DNA from 4 places in the Bradyrhizobium sp. WD16 genome. Region 1 is predicted to be linked to each of the others. Evidence: predicted binding sites of a transcription regulator. Region 1 holds the regulator's gene; each other region holds the start of a gene.
The links. The regulator LexA, encoded in region 1, represses DNA repair genes until DNA is damaged. The targets are predictions, from matches to a motif close to TGTTCNNNNTGTGTTCNG.
Positions count from the first base shown of each region.

Region 1 (6,043 bases):
GTGCGCCAGGAAACCGGGCTCACCAACACCTTCCGCGACGCCGGCATGACCGTGATCGAGCCGGACCTCGACAGCTTCCGCAAGCCCGTGCTCGCCAGCCTGCCGGCGAAGTTCGAGGCCAAATGGGGCAGGGGGCTGTGGGACAAGGTGGCCTCGGCGTAAGGCGGCAGGGACGGCGCCATGGCAACCAGGCTGCTCGATCGCGCCGCCCAGGCGTTCGGCTGCGCACTGCTCGCGGCCCTTCTGGTCTGCGTGCTGCTCGGCATCGTCACCCGCGGCGCCGGCGAGCCTCTGATCTGGACCGACGAAGCCGCGCGCATGCTGATGGTCTGGCTGGCCGCGACCGGCTGGGTGTTGGCGAGCCGCAGGCATGGCCATGTCCGCATCCGCTTCTTCCAGAACATGCTGCCCAAGCGCGCCTGGCGCGGCGCCGAGACGGTGATCCAGCTCGCCATCGTCGTGCTCGGGCTGACGGTGGCGTGGTTCGCGGTGCAGCTGGTGCAGAAGAATGCCGATCTCGAGGCGACCTCGCTGCCGCTGTCCATGGCCTGGCTCTATGCGCCGATGGCGCCGGCCGGCCTCCTCGTCGCGCTCCAGGCGGCTGTCGATGCCTGGCGCCGGCCGGGCGGGCCGGCGCTGACGACCGCGGTGGACGTCGAATGACGACGCTGATGATCGAGATCGGCGCGCTGTGGCTGCTGGCGATCCTGTCCGGCCTGCCGCTGTTCGCGGCGATGGGTCTCGCGGCGCTGGCCTTCGTCGCCCTGTCCGGCCTGTCGCCGAGCATCGTGCCGCAGAAGATGGTGCAGGCGATGAATTCCTTTCCCATCGTCGCCGCGCCGCTGTTCATCCTGATGGGCAACCTGCTTGGCGCCGCCCGCATCACCGACCGGATCGTGCGCTTCGCCACGGCGGTGATGGGATCGCTGCGCGGCGGCTACGCCCAGGCCAGCATCCTCTCCAGCCTGATCTTCGCCGGCATGGCCGGCTCGGCGGTGGCCGACGCCGCCGGCACCGGCGCGGTCGAGATCCGCGCCATGAAGCGCGCCGGCTACCGGCCGGAAACCGCCGCCTCGATCACCGCCTCGGCCGCGACCATCGGCGCCATCGTGCCGCCCAGCCTGCCGATCGTGATCTTCGGCGTGACCTCGGATATCTCGGTCGGCCGCCTGTTCCTTGCCGGCTGCGTGCCCGGCCTGATGATGGCGGCGTCGCTGATGGTGATGGTCGCCGTGATCGGCCGCCGCCAGGGCTTCCCCAAGCAGCGCTTCCCCGGCTGGCGCGAATTGTGGCTGTCGCTGCGCGACGGCATCTTCGCGCTGCTCACCCCGGTGATCCTGCTGTCGGGCATGTTCAGCGGCCTGTTCACCCCGACCGAGGCCGCGGCGGTGGCCAGCACCTATGCGCTGTTCCTCGGCCTCGTGGTGTATCGCACGCTCACCCCGGCCGACCTATTCCGCGTTGCGGTCGAGACCGTGGAGACGGTGGGTGTGGTCGCCGTGCTGGTGATGGCGGCCGGCGCGCTCGGCTGGTGCATGTCGCTGTCGCGCATTCCGCAGACGGTGGCGCCGGCGATGGTCGCCTCGATCGGCAGTCCGCTGATGTTCCTTCTGATCTGCAACGTGATGCTGCTCGTCGTCGGCTGCTTCATGGAGACGCTGGCGGCGCTCCTGATCCTGATTCCGATCCTGATGCCGGCGGCGCACAGCTTCGGCATTCCCCCGGTGCAGTTCGGCATCATGATGATCTTCAACCTGATCCTCGGCACCATCCACCCGCCGATCGGCGTCGTTCTGTTCATCACCTCGCGGATCGCCGAGATCTCGTTCGAGACCATGTCGCGCGCGGTGCTGCCATGGCTGGTGCCGCTCTTGGTGGTGCTGGCGATGATCACGCTGTGGCCGCCGCTGACGACCTTTCTGCCAGATCTCGTGATGCCGAGATGATTCAATGGAGACGACATGACTGACGCCATTCGCGGCTACTGGACCGCCGTTCCGACGCCGCTGACCGCGCTGGGCGCGGTCGACAACGCGCGGCTCGCCACCCATGTCCGCGGCTTGTTCGCCGCCGGCATCGACGGCGTGGTGCTGTTCGGCACGACCGGCGAGGGGACCTCGTTCAATGTCGGCGAACGCATCGCCACCGTCGAGGCGCTGCTCGGCGCCGGCATCGCGCCGGGCCGCATCGGTCTCGGCGGCGGCTTTGCCGCGATCACCGACAGCATCAGCTTGACCCGCGCGGCGCTCGCCGCCGGCCTGACGCAGATTCTGCTGCTGCCGCCCTATTTCTACCGCGACGTCGATGCCGCGGGGATCGAGAGCGCCTTCGCCGCCATTCTCGACGCCGTCGCCGACGACCGGTTGCGGCTGACGCTCTATCACATTCCCCAGGTCGCGGGCGTCGGCGTGCCGCCGGACGTCGCCGCGAAGCTGCGGGCGCGCTACGGCCACGTCGTCGCCGGGGTGAAGGACAGCAGTGCCGATTTCGATCAGTTTCGCGCCTTCCGCGCCGCGGCGCCGCAGCTTGCGGTCACCGTCGGCAACGAGGCCGATATCGCCCGCGCCATGGCCGAGGGCGGCGCCGGTACGATCTGCGGCATGGCCAATGTCGCGCCGGCGCTGGTGAAGATGATGCTGGATGGTCCGGCCAAGGATACGGCCAAGGAAACCGCCAAGGAAACCGCCAAGGAAATCGCGATGCGCGAGGCGATCGCGCTGGTGAGCGGGCGGCCGTTCGTGCCGGCGCTCAAGGCGATCCTCGCTGCCCAGACCGGCGACAGCGCCTGGGCGCAGGTCCGCCCGCCGTTGCGGGCGGTAGCCGACGGCGCCGCCCTGAAGGCGCGGCTCGACGCGGTGCTGCGCTCGGCCGGCCTTTAGGCGAGCCGCGCTCTCGCGCTCAGTAGCGGCGGAACAGGCTGACCAGCTTGCCCTGGATGCGCACCCGGTTGGGCGGCAGGATTCTGACTTCATAGGCCGGGTTGGCCGGCTCCAGCGCGATCGAGGCGCCGCGCCGGCGGAAGCGCTTGAGCGTTGCTTCCTCCTCGTCGATCAGCGCGACCACGATGTCGCCGGTGTCGGCGGCCTCGGTGCGCTGGATCAGCGCCACGTCGCCGTCGAGAATGCCGGCGTCGACCATGGAATCGCCGCGGACCTCGAGGGCATAGTGCTCGCCCGAGGCCAGCATCTCCGGCGGGACGTTGATGGTGTGGCTGCGGGTCTGCAGCGCCTCGATCGGCGTACCGGCGGCGATCCGGCCCATCACCGGGATGGCTACCGGGCGGCCGCCTTCGTCCTCGGCGGGGGCGCGCACCACGCGGCCGAGATTGCCTTCGATGACGCTCGGCGTGAAGCCGCGGCGCGCGCCGGCGTTGCCGGCCTGCTCGGGCATCTTGATGACGTCGATGGCCCTGGCGCGGTTGGGCAGGCGGCGGATGAAGCCGCGCTCCTCGAGGGCGGTGATCAGGCGGTGGATGCCCGACTTCGAGCGCAGGTCGAGGGCGTCCTTCATCTCGTCGAAGGACGGCGGCACGCCGGACTCCTTCAGGCGCTCGTTGATGAAGCGGAGCAGTTCATACTGTTTGCGCGTGAGCATCTGAATCCCTTGGAATGCGGGGCCACATCGTTGGATCGAGCTTCATTGGCCAGCTTCGCTGGCCGGTTCACTGCTGAAGCGGCCGCCTCTCGTGATCGTTTCGAGTTGAGCGTTCTCTTCTCAGCATCCCTGCGGGATGCGCGCGCGGAGGAGACTCGCTCGAAACAAATCATGAACGGACACTATATGTTCCATATGTGTTCCGCAACATCTTAATTTGGCGTCAACAAATCGAGCTAGCGTCAGAGGGGAAGCTTAAGGATGTCACACGGCGATCCCGCCTTGGCCGGCGGCGCGAGCGGCGGCCGCAGGATCAGCGCGCCGGCCTCGGAGAGCTTGGCGAGCAGCGAAGAATCCTGCTGCAGCACGGGGGTGGCGATCTGGCGGCCATCGGCGCCGCTCGCCAGGCGCGCGCGCAGGTAGTCGTGGCGCTGGTCGTTGGCCGGCAGGTCGGCGCCCAGCACCGCCTGTTCGGCCATGTGGCGGACGTCGCTGCGGCCGGACAGCGCCCGGATCAGCGGCGCCATGAACAGGAAGGCGCAGACATAGGACGACACCGGATTGCCCGGCAGCCCGAGCACGCGCATGGCGCCGAGCCGGCCGTGCATCATCGGCTTGCCGGGCCGCATCGCGATCTTCCAGAACGCCATGGTGACGGCTTCGGCTTCGAGCGCCTGCTGCACCACGTCGTGGTCGCCGACCGATGCGCCACCGGTGCTGACGAGGATGTCGGCGCCGGCCGCGCGGGCGCTCCGCACCGCGGCGACGGTGGCCTCGACGGTGTCGCCGACCAGGCCGAGATCGACCACCTCGGCGCCCTCGCTGCGTGCCAGCGCCCGCAGCGCATAGCCGTTGGAATAGACGATCTGCCCCGGGCCGGGCGTCGTCCCGGGCATCACCAGTTCGTCGCCGGTGGCGAAGATCGCCAGCTTCGGCCGCCGGCTCACCGGCAGCGCCGGATGGTTCATGGCCGCGGCGAGGGAGAGATCGCGATCGGAGAGCCTCCGGCCGGCGCGCAGCAGCACGTCGCCCTCGCGGAAGTCGACGCCGGCGACGCGGACATGGCGGCCGGCGCGCACGCTCACGTGCACCACCACCGTGCCGTTCTCCGCGGTGGTGTCCTCCTGGATCACCACGGCGTCGGCGCCATCGGGGACGACGCCGCCGGTGAAGATGCGCAGCGCCTCGCCCGGTCCCAGCGCGCCGGCAAACGGCCGGCCGGCGGCGATCTCGCCGATCACCCGCAGACGGGTCGGCACCTCGGCAACGTCGCTCGCGCGCACCGCATAGCCGTCCATGGCCGACATCGCGCTCGGCGGCTGGGAGCGCAACGCGGCGATGTCGCGGGCCAGGACACGATGGCAGGCGTCATCGAGCGCCACCATTTCCGTGCCGAGCGCAGCGGCGCCGTCGAGCACGGCCTCGAGCGCTTCGGCAACGGGCATCAGCGCCATGGCGTCCTCCCTTTTCGTTTTCGCTTCAGCGTTTGCGGCCGGTCGCGGCCGGCGGCGCCTTGTCGGTGCCCGACTTGTAAGTGCCCGACTTGCCGCCGCTCTTCTCGAGGAGCCGGATGGCCTCGATGCGGGCGCCGCGCTCCACTGCCTTGACCATGTCGTAGACGGTCAGGCAGGCGACGGAGACCGCGGTGAGCGCCTCCATTTCGACTCCGGTCGGGCCGGTGACCTTGACGGTCGCCGTGACGCGGCAGCCCGGCAGCGCCGGGTCGGGAACGATGTCGACGGTGACCTTGGACAGCGCCAGCGGATGGCAGAGCGGAATGAGCTCGGAGGTGCGCTTGGCCGCCATGATGCCGGCGATACGTGCGGTGCCGAGCACGTCGCCCTTGGCGGCGTTGCCGGACACGATCAGGTCGAGGGTTTCCTTCGAGACGACGATGTGGCCCTCGGCGACGGCGACGCGTTCGGTCGCCGGCTTGGCGGATACGTCGACCATGCGCGCCTCGCCGCGCGCATCGATGTGGGTCAGGGAAGGCGATCCCTTGTCCGCCACGGTCAGCGCGCTCCGGCGGCCCGTGGTGTTTCGCGGGCGAGCAGGGCGCTCGTCGCCGCGGTGACGTCCGCCTGGCGCATCAGGCTTTCGCCGACCAGGAAGGTCGATATGCCGACGCGGGCGAGGCGGGCGAGGTCGGCCGGGGTGAAGATGCCGCTTTCGCCGACCATGATGCGATCCTTGGGGATCAGCGGCGCCAGCGCCTCGCTGGTGGCGAGGGTGGTCTCGAAGGTGCGCAGGTTACGGTTGTTGACGCCGAGCAGCGGCGATTTCAGCTTGAGGGCGCGATCGAGTTCGCTGCGATCATGGATTTCGAGCAGCACGTCCAGGCCGAGGCCGTGGGCGGTATCCTCGATCTCCTTCGCCGCGGCGTCGGAGAGCGCGGCGAGAATGATCAGGATGCAGTCGGCGCCAAAGGCGCGGGCCTCGACCACCTGAT
Region 1 covers NZ_CP028908.1:4,483,629-4,489,671, forward strand. Annotated here, with positions in the region: gene DB459_RS20825 (DctP family TRAP transporter solute-binding subunit) at 1-162, shown strand, start outside; gene DB459_RS20830 (TRAP transporter small permease) at 181-663, shown strand; gene DB459_RS20835 (TRAP transporter large permease) at 660-1,946, shown strand; gene DB459_RS20840 (dihydrodipicolinate synthase family protein) at 1,962-2,879, shown strand; gene lexA (transcriptional repressor LexA) at 2,899-3,594, opposite strand; gene glp (gephyrin-like molybdotransferase Glp) at 3,837-5,048, opposite strand; gene moaC (cyclic pyranopterin monophosphate synthase MoaC) at 5,074-5,604, opposite strand; gene trpC (indole-3-glycerol phosphate synthase TrpC) at 5,607-6,043, opposite strand, start outside.

Region 2 (6,043 bases), 1.8 Mb from region 1:
CCCCTGCGGCCCGCCTTGGCCGCGGGCTTGCCGGCGGCATCGGCCGTCGCCGAAGTCCTGGTTGGCGTCTTTGTCGACGTCTTGGCCGGTGCTTTGGGCGTTATGGACGAAGGGGCGCGACTCATGGCCGCGACGATGCGTCGCCGCCCCCGCGGGCGCAACCGGGAACCCGGGGCTGTGCCCGCAATTCCTAGTGTCCCGTCTCCGAATTACCGTGCGAGCGCGAGGCAAACGTAGCGGTAATTCGGAGACGGGACACTAGCCTGATCGATCGAACGGCGCCGAGGCCCGTCAGGCCGGCATCTGCACCCGGCGGTCGGGACCGACCACGATGTTCGGCGCCACCACCACCTCCCACAGGTAGCCGTCGGGATCGGCGAAGACGCCGCCATAGCCGCCATAATCGGTATCGTGGGCCGCAACGGTGACCGCCGCGCCGCAGTCCGCCGCATGGGCCAGCACGGTGTCGACCTCGGCGCGGTCGGCGCAATTCCAGGCCAGCACCACCCCGGTAAAGCCGCGATCGGGCCTCGGCGGCTCAATGCCCGCGCCCGCCGCCAGGGCGTCGGCGCGATAAAGCGCCAGCACCGTGCCGCCGGTTTCGAAAAACACCACCTCGTCGCCGGTCGCGCTGTAGCGGCGCTCGAAACCGAGCGCGACATAGAAACGGCGGCTGCGCGCCACGTCGGCAACGCCGATGGTCAGCACGGTGAAGCGTGCCTGTGGCAGCTGACCGGTCATGGAATGCCTCCTACTCGACGGCTCTTGATCCACACATCGGTTAAACGCCTCTATCAGTCGAACAGCCCGAGCTGCTGGCCGGCGCGCTTCGGCCGGGCGAAATGATCGGTGGTGAGCTTGGCCCGCTTCTTGTTGAGGCCGAGCTTGCCGCAGGCGATCTCGAAGCGGCGGCCGATCATCCACGCCATCGGCCCGGTGCCCTTCATCCGCGTGCCCCATTGCGAGTCGTAGTCGCGTCCGCCGCGCATGTCACGGATCAGCGTGAAGATATGGCGGTAGCGGTCCGGATAGTTGGCGATCAGCCATTCGCGGAACAGGTCGCGGACCTCGAGCGGCAGACGCAGCAGCACATAGCTCGCTTCCCTCACTCCGGCATGGGCGGCGGAATCGAGAATGCGCTCGATCTCGCTGTCGTTCAGCGCCGGGATGATCGGCGCCACCATGACCGTGGTCGGCACGCCGGCGGCGGCGAGCTGGCGCAGCGCCTCGATCCGCTTCGGCGGGGTGGAAGCCCGCGGCTCCATGCTGCGGGCGAGCCTGGGGTCCATGGTCGTGACCGACAGCGCCACCTTGACGAGGTTGCGCCGCGCCATGCGGGCGAGGATATCGATGTCGCGGGTCACCAGCGCCGATTTGGTGACGATGCCGACCGGGTGGCCGGCGCGCTCCAGCACCTCGAGAATGCCGCGCATGATGCGCTGCTCGCGCTCGATCGGCTGATAGGGATCGGTATTGGTGCCGATCGCGATCATCCGCGGCTCGTAGTCCGGCGATGCCAGTTCCTTCTCCAGCAGCGCGGGCGCATCCGGCTTGGCGAACAGCCGGGATTCGAAATCGAGCCCCGGCGACAGGCCCATATAGGCGTGGGTCGGCCTCGCGAAGCAGTAGACACAGCCGTGCTCGCAGCCGCGATAGGGATTGATCGATCGATCGAAGCCGATATCGGGCGAATCGTTACGGGTGATCACCTTGCGCGCGGTGTCGACGGCGACCGTGGTCTTGAACGGCGGCAGGTCTTCGAGGCCTTGCCAGCCGTCGTCGAAGGCGACCCGCGCCTCCGCCTCATAACGGCCGCTGGCATTGGACTGGGCGCCGCGCCCGCGCCGCCGGCCCTCGCCGACCAGGGCGGCCTCAACCGCGGCGGCGGCCGGTTCGCCAAACGGAGCGATGGCGGGCGTCGGGGGCGTCGGGGGCGGTTCTGCGGGCGAACGGCGGGATCGAGCTGCGCTGGACTTCATCATGGTCTTGCTGCCCTGACGAGGACTCGTGATTGGAGATTAGCGCGAAAAACGAACAAAACAAGAACAAAAGTTTGTTCGCGGCCCGGGAAAGCGCCACCGCGGCGAAGCCGGGTTCCACAGACTGCTGATTTCGCGAACGCGAGGTGATACAGGGACGGTCTGCAACCCCTTGAGGACACGCGCTTTGTCATTGAGTGTCATCATTCCAACGCTGGGCGAGGAGCAGCCGGTGGTCGCCACCCTGGCGGCGCTGGTGCCGGGCGCCGCGGCGGGACTGATCCGCGAGGTGCTGCTGGTCGACACCTCGCAGAGCGACGCCATCGCCCACATTGCAGATGTTGCCGGCTGCAACTTTCTGGCGATCAAGGGCGCGCGCGCCGACGCGCTGGCCGCCGGAGCCGGGGCCGCCCGCTCCGACTGGCTGATGTTCCTCCACCCCGGCGCGGTGCTGGACACCGGCTGGATCGACGAGACCGCCCAGTTCATCCAGAGCGTGGCGACGAGCGGCCGGCCGCGGGCCGGCATCTTCCGCTACGCGCGCGCCCCCTACAGCGAAAACTCTCTCCGCCAGACGCTCCGCAGCGTCGGCCGCGCCTTGTCCGGACCGTCCGCCGACCAGGGTCTCCTGATCGCGCGCAGCCATTACGAGCGCCTCGGCGGCCATGCCCGCGGCACCCGCCGCGCCGAAGCCCGGCTGCTGTCGCATCTCGGCCGGTCCGGCCGGGCGCTGCTGCGCACCCGCATCTATGTCGCCGCCGGCTGATTTGACGTAGTCAACCATTCAGTTGACTCCGTCAAATATGTGGCGCATCCTCGGCCCGATCCAAGCTGGGCCGCCGCCATGACCAGGACACTGTCCGACCGAAGCTCCGCGACACCATCGCTCGCCCCCGTCGACGGCGGCGCCGTCGACGCCGTGCGCGATTTCAACCGCCGCTACACCAGGATCATCGGCGTTCTCGATCAGCACCTGCTGGCGAGCCCCTTCTCGCTCACCGAGGCGCGCGTGCTCTACGAGATCGCCCAGCGCGAACTGCCGAGCGCCAGCGAGATCGGCGCGGCGCTCAATCTCGATGCCGGCTATCTCAGCCGGATCCTGCAGCGATTTACCGAGGACGAACTGGTGTCGCGCACGGCCGGGGCGACCGACCGCCGCCAGCAGCGCCTCAAATTGACCGCCAGGGGCCGAGCCGCCTTCGGCCAGCTCGAAGCGGCCTCGCGCGCCAGCATCGGGCGCATGCTGGAACCGCTGTCCGAAGGCGACCGGGAGCGGCTGCTCGCAGCCTTGGCCACGGTGACCCGTCTGCTCGATGACGGCGCGCCAGCCGAGGCCGCCGTCGTGCTGCGCCCGCCCCGGCCCGGCGACATGGGCTGGGTGGTGGAACGGCACGGCGCGGTTTACGCCGAGACCTATGGCTGGGATTCCGGTTTCGAGGCGCTGGTTGCCGAAATCGTCGCGCAGTACCTCAAGAGCTTCGATCCGGCCCGCGAGGCCTGCTGGATCGCCGAGGTCGACGGCGAACGCGCCGGTTCGATCTTCCTGGTCAGGCATTCCGACACGGTCGCCAAGCTGCGGCTGCTCCTCGTCGAGCCGTCGGCACGCGGCCGCGGCGTCGGCCGCAGGCTGGTGCAGGAATGCATCGCCTTCGCCCGTGCCCGCGGCTACCGCAAGATCATGCTGTGGACCCAGAGCATGCTGACCGAGGCCCGCGCGCTTTATGCCGCCGCCGGATTCGTGAAGATCGCGAGCGATCCGCATCGCAGCTTCGGGCACGATCTCGTCGGAGAGACCTGGGAACTGGAGCTCAGCGCCTAAAATCGCCTCGCGTCGTCGGCGCGGGGCTTGGCGACATCGCCGTTCGAGGCGCCCCACCGCGCACCTCTGGTGCTGTCGAGAAGGTCAGAAGCGCATATCGGAGACTTGACCGTGGACCATCACCGTCCGCGACCGCCGCTGCGCGTCACCGCGGAACGGCTTGCACTCCATCGCCACCGTGCCGGCGAATTGCGCACCGAGGCGCGGCGCAATATGTGGCGATGGCTGCGAGACCGACTGATGCGCTCGTTCAGACGGTCCCAGCGCGCGTGACGCGCTGAAGCGACAGAAGCGCTCTCATCCCTTCGCCTTGCCGCGTTTGAGGTGCTCGTCCAGGCGCGGCATGATCTCGACGAAATTGCACGGCCGGGTGCGGTAGTCGAGCTGGGCGGCGAGGATGCCATCCCAGCCGTCGCGGCAGGCGCCAGGCGATCCCGGCAGGCAGAAGATGTAGGTGGCGCCGGCGGTCCCGGCGGTGGCGCGGCTCTGGATCGTCGAGGTGCCGATCTTGGCGTGGCTGAGCAGATGGAAGACGATCGAAAAGCCGTCCATGCGCTTTTCGAACAGCGGCTCGATGGCATCGGGCGTGACGTCGCGGCCGGTGAAGCCGGTGCCGCCGGTGGTGATGATGGCGTCGATGCCGGGATCGGCGATCCAGGCCTTCACCTTGGCGCGGATGGCATCGACGTCGTCGGTCACGATGTCGCGTGCGGCAAGATGATGTCCGGCCGCGGTTACGCGCTCGGCCAGCACCTTGCCGGAGGCGTCGTCCTCGAGCGAGCGGGTATCGGACACGGTCAGCACCGCGATATTGAGCGGCACGAAGGCTTTGCTTTCGTCGATCGCCATCGGTCTCATCCGTTTACAGGTCGCCGGCGCCGAAGGTGTTGCAGGCCTGCACCGTGCCCTGCTGGTAGCCGGTCATGAACCAGCGCTTGCGCTGCGCCGCCGAGCCATGGGTGAAGGAATCGGGCACGACGCGTCCGGTGGACTGCCGCTGCAAGGTGTCGTCGCCGATTGCGGAAGCGGTCTGCAGCGCGCCGTCGATGTCGCCCGCCTCGAGGAAGCCTGGGCGCTTCTTCTCCTCGCGATTGACCCACACGCCCGACAGGCAGTCGGCCTGCAACTCGACCTTGACCTGCATCGCGTTGGCCTCGGCCTTGCTGCCGGCCTGCTGCTGCAGCCGCGTCACCCGCGGCAGGATGCCGAGCAGGTTCTGGATGTGATGCCCGGCCTCATGGGCGATGATGTAGGCCGCCGTGAATTTGCAGGCACTGCCCGAGCAGCCGTGGAACCTGGTCTCGACCTCGCGGAAGAAGCCGGTGTCGAGGAAGATCTGGCGATCCGGCGGACAGTAGAACGGCCCCATCGCCGACTGCGCCATGCCGCAGCGGCCGCCATTGGTGGCGTTACGGAACAGCACGATGCGCGGCCCGGTATAGTTCTGGCCCGAGGCCTGGAAGATCTCGCGCCAGCGGTCATCGATTTCGCCGAGCACGCCGGAGATCATGCTGCCCATCTCGTCCTTGGGCACGCCGGTCTGCGCCGGCCCCGAGCGACGGTCGGTCTGGTAGCTCGGCGCCTGGCCACCGCCGGTGAGAATCTCGGCGCCGCCAATCAGCAGCCGCGGGTCGATGCCGACCGCCCAGCCGATCAGGCCGAGCACGATGACCGTGCCGATGCCGAGACCGCCGCCGCCGATCGGCAGGCCGAAGCCGCCGCCGCCCCCGCCACCGCTGTCATTGCGGCGGTCGTCGATATTATCGCTCCGACGGAAGTCATCGTAGCGCATGGGTCATTCTCCTCGAACTGGTCACATCGAACTAGTCACAACCGGCTGTGGTCGGCAACACGGCGCAGCGCAATATTTACAACTGCTTTACCAATCACCGCTACCGCGCCCGGCAATAATTGCCGAGTGCGGTGGATCTGACGCTCGTATCAGCATTGCAGCGAACTCGTCGTACGAGCGTCAGATCCAAAACCGCACTAAACATAATGACGCAACCTCCGCTCGCCGCAGCCCATGACGACCGGGCCATCGCAGCCGGACGCAAAGCGACACGGAAATCGTCGCAAGTTAAGTCGATTTTTACCTTGCGCCGTCATGGTGGTGAAAGTCGGTTTGTTGGTCCCGCGTCGCCGACTGCGTCGCCTAAGAGTATCGTCATGGGTGTGTCGCGTCGCGGGGCGTCTGCAAGGGCGCCCCGCACTCAATTTGATCCCTCGCCGTCGTCCCGCATCA
Region 2 covers NZ_CP028908.1:375,655-381,697, forward strand. Annotated here, with positions in the region: gene DB459_RS01805 (ribonuclease HII) at 1-125, opposite strand, end outside; gene DB459_RS01810 (VOC family protein) at 292-741, opposite strand; gene DB459_RS01815 (PA0069 family radical SAM protein) at 795-1,979, opposite strand; gene DB459_RS01820 (glycosyltransferase) at 2,167-2,745, shown strand; gene DB459_RS01825 (helix-turn-helix domain-containing GNAT family N-acetyltransferase) at 2,824-3,798, shown strand; gene moaB (molybdenum cofactor biosynthesis protein B) at 4,096-4,647, opposite strand; gene DB459_RS01835 (neutral zinc metallopeptidase) at 4,661-5,590, opposite strand; gene DB459_RS01840 (site-specific DNA-methyltransferase) at 5,968-6,043, shown strand, end outside.
Region 2: the regulator LexA is predicted to act here: its motif matches at 2,031-2,048, upstream of DB459_RS01815 (PA0069 family radical SAM protein).

Region 3 (6,043 bases), 2.9 Mb from region 1:
TGCGCAGCGAAGCGCGCGACGGCTGATCGAGATCCTTCATTTCGGCGGCGATGCGCTGGCGCTCCAGCACGCCGAGCGCCTCGACGAGCTGGAAGGCAATGCCGCGAGCGATGCCGGTGATGTCCTCGGCCTTGGTGATCTCGAACAGCGGGCCGAGCAGTTTCTCGATGTGGGTCTTGAGCCACAGATCGAGCCGCGCCTGGACAGCGTCGCGGGGGGCCCCGGTAAGGCGCTCGTCGGCGATGATCCGCAACCGCGGATGCAGCATGTCGTCGGCGGCGACCAGCTTGGCCACGGCATCGCCGGTCCAGCGCAAGGTGCCGTCGGAAGCGAGCACAAACTGCTCGTCCGGGGCCTGCGACAGCCGCTCGGCGCGCGCATCGATTTCACCCGCCAGCGCCTTGAGGGCTGCGGCCTGCAGCGCCTTGGCTTCCGACCCCGCCTCGGCGGCATCCGGCGCAAACATGAAGCCGTCGAGGCGGCCGATGACATGGCCCTCGACGACGACCTCGCCGGTCTTTCCAATTTCCGTATTCAGCATCGTGTTTTCCCGCAAGCGGCGCATCAATACACTGGTCCGGCGATCAACGAAACGTTCAGTTAGCCGTTCGTGCAGGGCATCGGACAATTTATCCTCGACCGCCCGGGAGATCCCCTGCCAATGTTCGGGGTCGGCGAGCCAGTCGGGGCGGTTGGCGGCGAAGGTCCAGGTCCGGATCTGGGCGATGCGGGCGGACAAGGTGTCGATACCACCGTCGGTCCGGTCCGCCAGCGCCACCTGGGCCGCGAACCAGTCGTCCGGGATGCGTCCCCGGCGCATCAGAAACCCGAACAGGGTGGTGACGAGCTCGGCATGGGCCGCCGGCGCCAGCTTGCGATAGTCCGGCACCTGGCAGGTTTCCCACAGCCGCTCCACCGCGACCGCGCCCTGGGCGAGGTCCCGCACCTCGGCGTCGCGCGCCGCGTGGTCGAGCACCCGCAGGTCCTCGGCGATGGGCGCGCGGGTCAGACATTCGTGGTTCGGCGCCTGGGCCAATGAGACCTGCAGCGCGCCGAGCGAGGACATGTCGAGCTTCGAATTGCGCCACTGCAGCAGCTTGACGCTGTCGAAGGCGTGGTTCTGCAGGGCATCCACCAACTCGGATTCGAACGGCTCGCACCGGCCCGTGGTGCCGAAGGTGCCGTCGCGGGTGGCGCGCCCTGCGCGACCCGCGATCTGGGCGAATTCCGACGGCGTCAGCCGGCGGAACTGGTAGCCGTCGTATTTGCGGTCCGAGGCGAAGGCGACGTGGTCGACGTCGAGATTGAGGCCCATGCCGATGGCATCGGTGGCGACGAGAAAATCGACGTCGCCCGACTGAAACAGGTCGACCTGGGCGTTGCGCGTGCGCGGCGACAGCGAGCCGAGCACGACGGCGGCGCCGCCATGCTGACGACGAATCAGCTCGGCGATGGCATAGACCTCATCGGCCGAGAAGGCGACGATGGCGGTGCGCCGCGGCTGCCGGGTGATCTTGCGGTCGCCGGCGAAGCTGAGCTGCGACAGCCGGGGCCTCGTGATGATATTGGCGCCCGGCAGCAGCTTCTCGATCACCGGCCGCATGGTCGCGGCCCCGAGCAGGAGCGTCTCGTCGCGGCCGCGGCGGTTGAGAAGGCGGTCGGTGAAGACATGGCCGCGTTCGAGATCGGCGCCGATCTGGATTTCATCCACGGCGAGAAAAGCGACGTCGAGCTCGCGCGGCATCGCCTCGACGGTGGAGACCCAGAACCGCGCATGCGGCGGCTTGATCTTCTCCTCGCCGGTGATCAGCGCCACATCGGCCGCCCCGACCCTGGCCACCACCTTGTTGTAGACCTCCCGCGCGAGCAGGCGCAGCGGCAGGCCGATGATGCCGGAGGAATGGCCGAGCATACGCTCGATGGCGAGATGGGTCTTGCCGGTATTGGTCGGGCCGAGGACGGCGGTGACGCCGGAGCCCGGCGCGCGACCGCTCGCGGCATGCGACTGGGAAAAGGAAACGGCCATGCTTCTTCGTGCTTCCAAACTCTGCGTCTCCACCCGGCTCATGCCGTCCACACGACGTCAAGATCAGCGCCCAAAGGCCTTATCAAGTGTCTCAGAATGCGACGCTTTGCGGCCTCGCAATTAAGTTCCGGAACGAGTCCGGAACGAACCGGGAGCGAATCGCTGACTCGCGGCGGCGAGACTGCACGAACATCAATATATCGCGGGCATGAGCGATGCCGCCCCACTACATGAAGACCGAGACCGAACCAACTCGGCTCCCGCCGCAGCCCGTCGTCAACCTTTCGCACGGACTCCGATGCGATCGAGAGTCAACAGGATTCCTGCCCACGGGGGCCGTGCCCGATCGGCGCTTCACTGGGTCTTGGCCGTGGTGCGGACCGCGGCCGTCGACACGAATTGGGTGGCTTCCAGGGCGGCCATACCGATCGGTGTCGGCACCAGCACCTTGAGCGGGACCAGCACGCGCGTTCCGGCGATCGGCGCCATCCAGACCTCCATGTCGCGCTGGGCGATCAGGTATTTGATGGCGGCGCGGTCCGGTACATAGCCCGCCAGCGGAGCGAAATAGATCGCGCAGACGACGACCGGGCCCTGGTAGCCCTTGGTCTTGGCGCGATCCATGCGCTTGAATTCGAGCCGCAGATCATAGCGCATCCGGCCGTCGAACACCGGGGTCGTCGTCTTGCAGGCGTCCGGCGTCAGCGGATCGCCATTGCCGCTGGCGCGCAGGAGCGAGCCGGTCATCGGATCGGTGACGCCCTTGCGATGCACGTCGGTCACCGGAATGCGATCGGGCTGCGGCTGCGGCTGCGGATCGATGCTCGATTCCTTGACATTGCCGGCAGCCAGCACGACTCGAATGACTTCCTTCGCCTTGCTGTCATAGGCGATCATGGCCTGATAGCTCGACGGCACCAACTGACCATTGACGATGCGGCCCTGGGACGCGCTGGTGCCGTGACCGCCGGAGAAAGCCTTGAGCAGGCCGGCCGATCCACCAACCGCGGTTGCCGAATACTGGTCGTCGCCGATGTCGATGACCCAGCTTCCCTTGCCCACCGGAATGCCGGCGAGCGACGCCTCGTAGCGGGCATCGAGCCGGCCCTGGGCCTGCACGGGATCGGTCGTGGCGATGCCGAGCGTCGCCACCGAGAGCACCACCAATGCCGACGTCGGCGCCAGCCGCCGCCAACCGGCTCCGTTCGATCCAAATTCCACTTGTGACGGCAAATCCTGCTCCGCACCCTTGAGCGGCAAATATAGCCCGGGCAGCCCGCGAACAAGGGCTAGAGCGCTTTCCCACGAAGTGGCTACCGGTTCGCGCGAAGAAAACGCGTCAAAACAAAAACCTGGAACCTCCGCTCCGACTCCAACGGAGGGGAGAAGGCTCTAATGCGGTGGATCTGACGCTCGCATCAGCATGCAGCGAATTCGTCGTGTCAGATCCAAAATCGCACTGGAATCATAATGATGCTGGTATCCCTTTGTTTCCAATGCTCGTGGAAACGCCTGCTGCAAAGGAATACGAACGTTGGAAACGGGACACTCGCCTTCCTGCCACCTCGGCGGCGTCTTCGCCGGCAGGCTCGATTGTCGAGCCGCAAACATGGGACGAAGACCAAGAAAGATCTTGCGGCGGGGATTACGTCGTTAATAAGTTGCAACGGGGTGCCGCCCGGATCGGTCAAATCCTCATAAAATCAGGGTTCCGGCGCATTTTCCGCCCGTCCGGCGCGATGCTCGGCTTGACCTTGACCGCCGCTCCCCCTATAGGTCCGCGGTTCCTGAAATGGACGCGATTTTAAACCCCCGCGGGGCCGCTCGGCCGCTTCGGGGATGACAGAGGATTTCGCCATGTCCCGGCGCTGTGAACTGACCGCAAAAGCTCCTCAGGTGGGTCACAAGGTGAGCCACTCGAACATCAAGACCAAGCGCCGGTTCCTGCCGAATCTGTGCAACGTCACGCTGATCTCGGACGCGCTTGGCCGCTCGGTGCGGCTGAAGGTCTCGACCAATGCGCTCAAGAGCGTCGATCATCGCGGCGGCCTCGATGCCTTCCTGCTCAAGGCCAAGGCCGACGAATTGTCGCCGCGCGCGCTGGTGCTCAAGCGCCAGATCCAGAAGAAGCTGCAGGCGACCGGCTGACGCCGCGACGCCGACCAATCGCATTTTGAAAAAGCCGGGCCCTGCGCCCGGCTTTTTTGTTGGCGCCATCGTACCTTTTTCGACGCCCCTTATTACGTTACGGCTCGATCAGCCGGAACTGCAGCAGCAGCGTACGCTGGATCGGCGAGAAATTGTCGTCCGACACCAATGTCAGGATAATGTCGCCGGCGGCATTGCGATGGGTCGCTAGCCCTTCGAAATTATCGATCTCGTTGCCGAGATCGGCCTCGAACAGGGCCACGCCGTCGGACACGGCGCCCGGGGCAATGGCGGCAAGAGCGATACGCCGGATGCGGATGCCGACGCCGTTGAGCAACGAGAACTTACGCTCCAGCAGCAACAGGTCGCCGCCGGGCAGCAGTGCGGCATCGCTGATGTCATAGCCGTCGCTGCGGCGAACCGTGAAAGCGCCGGGGGTCGGCCCGCCGATCAGGAATCCCATGATGTTGCCGGAGGCGTCGAGCCCGCGCTCAGAGATCGCGATCAACGTGCCACCGAGCGGCGCGCCGCGCGGCACGAAGACCAGCGTCTCCAGTCCCTTGTTATAGGGCAGCCGGCGCAGTGACGCCGGCACACCGCCAACCGCTTCGCCCTTCGCCTCGATGCCGTCGCGGCCGAAATCGGCAAAGCGCAGGATCTGGTTGACCCGCTCGAGCCCGACATAGGCGATGCTGCCGTCGAAGGTCAGGGATTCGGCATCGAACCAGCCATGGGCCGTGATCGGCCGCCCGTCCGGCCCGCGGATCGGCGCCGTCTCGACGTCGCTGACGCCGACGATCCGGCCCGCCTGATAGACGATGCGGCCGGCGAACCATGTGCCCTTGTCGCTGACCGCGGTGAAGCGCTCGCCTCTGGCATCGAGCTTCAGGCCGGACAGACCGCCGAAGCGGCCGAAAGACGAGGTCAGACTGACGCCGCCGGCATATTCCAGCGCGCCGAAGCGCAGCCGCGACGGATCGCGCTGGGCAAAATGGGGAACCGGCCGGGCGTTGACCGTGATGGCAAGCCGCCGCGCGTCAATCGCGACGCTCTGCGCCTGCGCCCACGGCGCCGTCGAGGCGCAGACGAGCGAGACGCCAAGGGCGACGACAAGCCCGCGCAGAACGCGCCCGCCGAGCGGCCAGACCCCAGCATGATGGACGGTGCGAGTCACGCCCCCCTCGTCGCCCCGCGGCATGGATTGTCCCCGCTCGACGTCGTTCCGCGGCCGCCATGACCGCGGACACGCGTATTGCAGGACCGCCCTCACCGCCGGCCACGCCCCATTCAAGGAATTACGAATGCAGCCGACGCGGTGGCCGCGCCGGCGCGCGGGCCGGTGCGATCTCGGTCTCGCTGAACAGCTCGGCGAGCTTTTCGGTGATGGCGCCGCCGAGTTCCTCGGCATCGACGATGGTGACCGCGCGCCGATAATAGCGCGTGACATCGTGGCCGATCCCGATGGCGATCAGTTCGACCGGCGAGTGCGTCTCGATCTCCTCGATGATGTAGCGCAGGTGGCGTTCGAGATAGTTGCCCGGATTGACTGACAAAGTGGAATCGTCCACCGGCGCGCCGTCCGAGATCATCATCAGGATCTTGCGCTGCTCCGGCCGGGCCAACAGGCGCTTGTGCGCCCAGTCCAGCGCCTCGCCGTCGATATTCTCCTTGAGCAGGCCCTCGCGCATCATCAGGCCGAGATTCTTGCGGGCGCGCCGCCAGGGCGCATCCGCCGCCTTGTAGATGATGTGACGCAGGTCGTTGAGGCGGCCCGGATTGGCCGGCTTGCCCGCGGCGAGCCAGGCCTCGCGGGACTGGCCGCCCTTCCAGGCGCGGGTGGTGAAGCCGAGAATCTCGACCTTGACGCCG
Region 3 covers NZ_CP028908.1:1,475,607-1,481,649, forward strand. Annotated here, with positions in the region: gene DB459_RS06845 (helicase-related protein) at 1-2,026, opposite strand, end outside; gene DB459_RS06850 (DUF3108 domain-containing protein) at 2,381-3,247, opposite strand; gene rpmB (50S ribosomal protein L28) at 3,884-4,174, shown strand; gene DB459_RS06860 (esterase-like activity of phytase family protein) at 4,272-5,348, opposite strand; gene cobT (cobaltochelatase subunit CobT) at 5,470-6,043, opposite strand, start outside.
Region 3: the regulator LexA is predicted to act here: its motif matches at 2,155-2,172, upstream of DB459_RS06845 (helicase-related protein).

Region 4 (6,043 bases), 2.6 Mb from region 1:
CGCCGACCACCTGCAGCGGCAGCCGCTCGTCGACATAGGATGCGATTTCGAGCCGGCGGGTCTGGGCGCGGGGCGCCAGGAGCTCGGTGACTTCCTCGATCAAGGCCGCCAGCGCGAAGGGGCGCTGCTCGAGATCGATCTTGCCGGCCTCGATCTTGGAGAAGTCGAGAAGTTCGTCGATCAGCAGCAACAGCTGCTCGCCGGAGGTCTTGGCCGCGCGCACATAGGTGGTCTGTTCGGGGCTGAGCTGGGTGTCGAGCAGCAGCGATGTCATGCCGATGATGCCGTTGAGCGGCGTGCGGATCTCATGGGAGGCCATGGCCAGGAAGCGCGACTTGGCGCGGTTGGCGGCATTGGCGTGGTCGCGTGCTTCGCCGAGCGCCCGTTCGGTCTCGGTGCGGTCGGTGACATCGCGCCCGACGCTCTGGGTCTCCGCCGGGCCGGCGTCGCGCCGGACCAGACTCTCGCGCCAGGCGATCCAGCGGGCGCCGAGCGGGCTGGCGATCCTCTGGTCATGGACCGTGGCGCCGTCGGGCTCGAGCGCCGCGTCGCCCTGTTCGAGCACCGGGAGCACAAAACTGCTGCCGGTGAGCTCGGTCCGGGACTTCCGCGCGAGGCGGCAGAAGGCGTCGTTGGCGAAGGTGATGCGGCCCTCGGCATCACGCTGGACGATCAGATCGCTCTGGGCCTCGAACAGGCGCCGCGCCCGCTCTTCCGCTTCCTTGAGTTCCCAGTTGCGGTCGACCAGCGCCTCGTTGTGCACGGCCAACAGCAGCAGTCGTTTCTTCGCCGTCCACAGCCGGAAGCCGACCAGGGCGAGCGCAAAACAGGCGAGAGCGAACAGGGCGCTGGCGCCGACGGCGAAGGCGACGGCACTGTAGCCCGAGACTTCCGGCCGGCTGCCCACGACGAAGCCGTAGCCGGCGCCGAATGCGGCCATGAAGATCATCAACGCGCAGGCGACCGCGATGCGGCGGCGATGGCGCCGCGCGAAGTGCCGCAGTCGCAATCCGATGCTCGGCCGATGCATGCCCGTGTCTCCGTCTGCCGTCCGCGATCCCGGGTGCTCTCGGGCACGCCTGGGTTCGCATTCCCCGCGCGCAGACTGCCGCGATGATGTTGCGAAGTGCTTGAAACGCCGCGCCCGGGTTCCCGAAGCTGGGGACACGGTTAAGGATTGGTGTGGGCCGGCGGCGGCGAAGGAGCGGAGCGCGCGCGATCGGCCGATCGGCCTACGCCGCGTTGCGGGCGTCGTCGCCGAGCGCGCGATAGCTCAGGGCCTCGGCGAGGTGAGGCCGGCCGATGGTCGTGGCGCCGTCGAGATCGGCGATGGTGCGCGCGACCCGCAGCACCCGATGATAGCTGCGCGCCGACAACCGCAGCCGTTCGGCGGCATCGTGCAAAAGCTTCAGGCCCTGCGGCTCGGGCCGCGCGATGTCGTCGAGCACTGCCGCCGGCGCCTCGGCATTGGTGCGCACGCGCGGCAGCTTGGCGTCTTCGTAGCGCCTGGCCTGCACCGCGCGGGCGCGGGCCACGCGTGCCGCAACCTCGGCCGAGCCCTCGACCGGGGGCGGCAGGATCAGGTCGGCGGCGGTGACCGGCGGCACCTCGATGCGCAGGTCGATGCGGTCGAGCAGCGGGCCGGACAGCCGGCCCTGGTAATCGCCGACGCAGCGCTCGACGCGGCCGCGCCGGCAGACGTAACCCGGCTCGGCGGCGTGGCCGCAGCGGCAGGGATTCATCGCCGCGACCAGCATCACCCGCGCCGGATAGGTGATGCGGTGATTGGCGCGCGACACCGCGACCTCGCCGCTCTCCAGCGGCTGGCGCAGGGAATCGAGCACCCTCGGGTCGAACTCCGGCAACTCGTCGAGGAACAGCACGCCATGATGGGCGAGCGAGACTTCGCCGGGCCGCGCGCGGGTGCCGCCGCCGGTCAGCGCCGCCATGCTGGCGGAATGATGGGGCGCGCGGAATGGCCGCCGTGTCGTGAGCGCGCCGCCTTCGATGGCGCCGGCCACCGAGGCGATCATCGAGACCTCGAGCAATTCCTGGGGCGACAGCGGCGGCAGGATCGACGGCAGCCGCGCCGCCAGCATCGACTTGCCGGCGCCCGCCGCGCCGACCATCAGGAGGTGATGATTGCCGGCGGCGGCGATCTCCAATGCGCGCTTGGCGCTTTCCTGGCCCTTGATGTCGCGCAGATCGAGGGTCGCGGCGGCCTCCGCGCGCATCTTCGGCTGCGGCCGCGACAGCACCTGGGTGCCCTTGAAATGATTGGCGAGCTGGATCAGCGAGCCGGCGGCGATGATCTGCTGGGTGTCCGGGCTCGCCCAGGCCGCCTCGGCGCCGCAGGCCGCCGGGCAGATCAGCCCTTCGTCACGGCTGTTGGCGCCGATCGCCGCGGGCAGCACCCCGGCCACCGGCGCAATCGAGCCGTCGAGGCCGAGTTCGCCGAGCACGGCAAGGCCATTCAGGGCATCCGGCGGAATGGCGCCGATCGCCGCCATCAGTCCCAGCGCAATCGGCAGATCGTAATGGCTGCCTTCCTTCGGCACGTCGGCGGGGGCGAGATTGACGGTGATGCGACGCGCCGGCAGGGCGAGGCCCGAGGCGATCAGCGCCGCCCGCACCCGCTCGCGGGCTTCCGACACCGCCTTGTCCGGCAGGCCGACGATGGAAAAGCCGGGCAGGCCCGGCGCGACATGGACCTGCACGTCCACGGCGCGGGCCTCGACGCCCTCGAAGGCCACGGTGGATACGTGCTGGACCATTCGCCCCCCGTTTGTCGCGAATGGGCGAAAGGCTAGCCGAAAACAATCTCAGGTTCAAGAACAAGGCGTGAACAAAATCCCGACGCCGAAATCCCGGCGCCTTGTCGCCTCGCTGGTTGGCGCGCCTTGTCGCCTCAATGAGGTGCCGCCGCGCCCAACCGCGCCACGCACCTCGCCAGTTATGGCTTATGCCGGCCCCAGGGCAGCAGGGAGATCGGAAATTCCGCGGCGTAGCGGCGGCCTTTCGGCGGATGCGGGCGTTCGCGCGGCGGATTGGGGTCCGGCTCCACCGCCTTGCGGTAGAGATGCCAGGTGGCGTGCCCGAGCACGGGCAGCACGACGGTGAGCCCGAGGAACAGCGGCACCGAACCAATGACCAGCAGGGCGGCGACGATCAGGCCCCAGGCCGCCATGCTGACGGGATTTTTCGCCACCACGCGCAGTGAAGTGTAGATCGCTGCGGCGACGGTGGCGTGGCGGTCGAGCATCATCGGGAAGGACACGACGCTGATGCACAGGGCCACCAGGGCGAACAGAAAACCGACGCCGCATCCGACGACGATCAGCAGCAGTCCCTCGCGGGTGGTGAAAATGCGCGAGGCGAAATCGGGAATGCCGGCCGCCGGCGCATAGCCGAACAGGCCGACATAGATCGCATTCGCCGCCGCCACCCAGATCACGAACAGCGTCAGCAGCAGCGTGCCGAGACCGAGCATGGCCCCGAACGACGGCGCGCTCAGCACCGAAAACGCGTGCCACGCCGAAGCCTCCTCGCCGCGCTCGCGGCGACGGCTGAGTTCATAGAGGCCGAGGGCGGCAAACGGCCCGATCAGGGCAAAGCCAGCGGCGAGAGGAAACAGCAGCGGCAGCACCGAATAGCCGATGACCAGCCGGAACAGCGCGACGCCGAGAACGGGATAGATTACGCAAAGCAGGAGCGCGTGACTCGGCACTGCCTTGAAGTCTTCCCAGCCCCGGGACAGCGCGTCGCCCAGGTCGCGCAGTCGAACGTCACGGATGACAGGTGCCGCGATGCTGGCCGTGCTCTGCACAAGTCTGTCAGAATACGGTGTGGCCATGGCCGACCTCCTATTGGCGTGGATCTGAATTCGCTACTCGGCTGGACGCGGGCTCGTGAAGCGTCGCGCGTCTTCATCGTCCGGCGCGAAGATCGCCGCCGAGCCCGGTCACGGCAGTCGCGTCGCAGGCATGTCGCCCAGTCGCAGGCAAGTCGAACGAGAGCCCCGGCGGAACCTGCCGTAGCCCGATCTGGCAAGGTTAGAAGGATTGCGCTAGAATTACACTCACGGTTGGGTGAATTGCGCGGCCGCTAGCGCTGCGCGACGCAGGGGTTGCTGCGCCCATCGCAGCGACGGATGCGCGCCGAATCCGCTTCTGCTCGTTCGGTTTCATCGCCCGTTTTCTTTCATTCGATCTTCTTCGCCTGATTTTCCTCCGTTGACGCGGCGCGCGACTTCATCTTCAATTAGCGGGTTCGAAAACAACGAGGCCGTGGTTCCGATGAGACTTGCGGTCGACACCTGCGCTTCCATCATGCCTGACCATGATGCCAGCCGAGACCGCTTGAACGGGCGAGGCACGAAGCGGCGGCGAGTTTGAGATTCGAACTTGCCGGAATTGAACGCAGCCGACTGACAACAGCCGACGACACAAGACGCAAGCTCCGCCCCTTCATTCGCATTCCGGCCCGTAACGGCGAGGACGAACAGGGATGGCTGTACCACTCACACTGCTCCTGGTAGCGGTCGCGTCGGTGCTGTTCCATTTTCTCAGCCCGTGGTGGTGGACGCCGATCGCGTCGAACTGGCAGTACATCGACAACACCATCATCATCACCTTCTGGATCACCGGCTTCGTTTTCGTCGCCGTTGTCGCCTTCATGTCCTATTGCGTGCTGCGCTTTCGTCACCGGGAAGGGCACCGGGCGGCCTATGAGCCTGAAAACAAGCGGCTCGAAGGCTGGCTCACCGTCGCCACCGCGCTCGGCGTCGCCGCGATGCTGGCGCCGGGACTGATCGTCTGGAACGAATTCGTCAGCGTGCCGGCCGATGCCACCGCCATCGAGGTCATGGGCCAGCAGTGGCAGTGGAGCTATCGGCTGCCGGGCAAGGATGGCCGGCTCGGCACGACCGATGTCCGCTACATCAGTGCGGAGAACCCGATGGGGATCAATCCGCAGGATCCCCGCGGCCAGGACGATATCGTCGTCAGCAATGACGACCTGCATCTGCCGGTCGGCAAGCCGGTCAAGGTGCTGCTGCGCTCGATCGACGTGCTGCACGATTTCTTCGTGCCTGAATTCCGCGCCAAGATGGACATGATCCCGGGCTCGGTGACCTATTACTGGATCACGCCGACCCGCACCGGCACCTTCGAGGTGCTGTGCGCCGAACTCTGCGGAATCGCGCATGCGCAGATGCGCAGCAGGGTGATCGTCGACGACGACAAGCAATATCACGCCTGGCTGGAGAAGCAGCAGACCTTCGCGCAGCTCTCCGGCGGGCGCATCACGCAGAAAGCGAGCTATCGGCCCGACAGGGACTGATCATGCCGGCGCGCGCCGCGGCTGCGAGCAGCTGACCGGCGCGCCAAAGACTGGCTGGCGACGAGACCAGGGAGGAACGATCCATGGTTGATATCCCGTCCGACGCAGTCATCACCGTTCCGCCGGCCGAGGTCGGCGACGTCGAGCTCTACCATCCGAGGAGCTGGCTGACCCGCTACGTCTTCTCCCAGGACGCCAAAGTCATCGCGATCCAGTACTCGGTCACGGCGATGTCGATCGGCATGGTGGCGCTGGTGCTGTCGTGGCTGATGCGGCTGCAACTGGGGTTCCCCGGGGTCTTCTCCTTCATCGACGCCAACCAGTATCTCCAGTTCATCACCATGCACGGCATGATCATGGTGATCTATCTCTTGACCGCGCTGTTCCTGGGGGGCTTCGGCAACTACCTCATTCCGCTGATGGTCGGCGCGCGGGACATGGCGTTCCCCTACGTCAACATGCTGAGCTACTGGATCTATCTGCTCGCGGTGCTGGTGCTGGCGTCGACCTTCTTCGTGCCCGGCGGCCCGACCGGCGCCGGATGGACGCTCTATCCGCCGCAGGCGATCCTGTCCGGCAGCCCGGGCCAGGAGATGGGCATCATCCTGATGCTGACCTCGCTGATCCTGTTCATCATCGGCTTCACCATGGGCGGTCTGAACTACGTCGTCACCGTGCTGCAGGGGCGCACGCGCGGCATGAC
Region 4 covers NZ_CP028908.1:1,899,128-1,905,170, reverse strand. Annotated here, with positions in the region: gene DB459_RS08810 (ATP-binding protein) at 1-1,030, opposite strand, end outside; gene DB459_RS08805 (YifB family Mg chelatase-like AAA ATPase) at 1,233-2,774, opposite strand; gene DB459_RS08800 (DUF2189 domain-containing protein) at 2,954-3,853, opposite strand; gene DB459_RS08795 (hypothetical protein) at 4,184-4,519, opposite strand; gene coxB (cytochrome c oxidase subunit II) at 4,507-5,340, shown strand; gene ctaD (cytochrome c oxidase subunit I) at 5,424-6,043, shown strand, end outside.
Region 4: the regulator LexA is predicted to act here: its motif matches at 2,831-2,848, upstream of DB459_RS08805 (YifB family Mg chelatase-like AAA ATPase).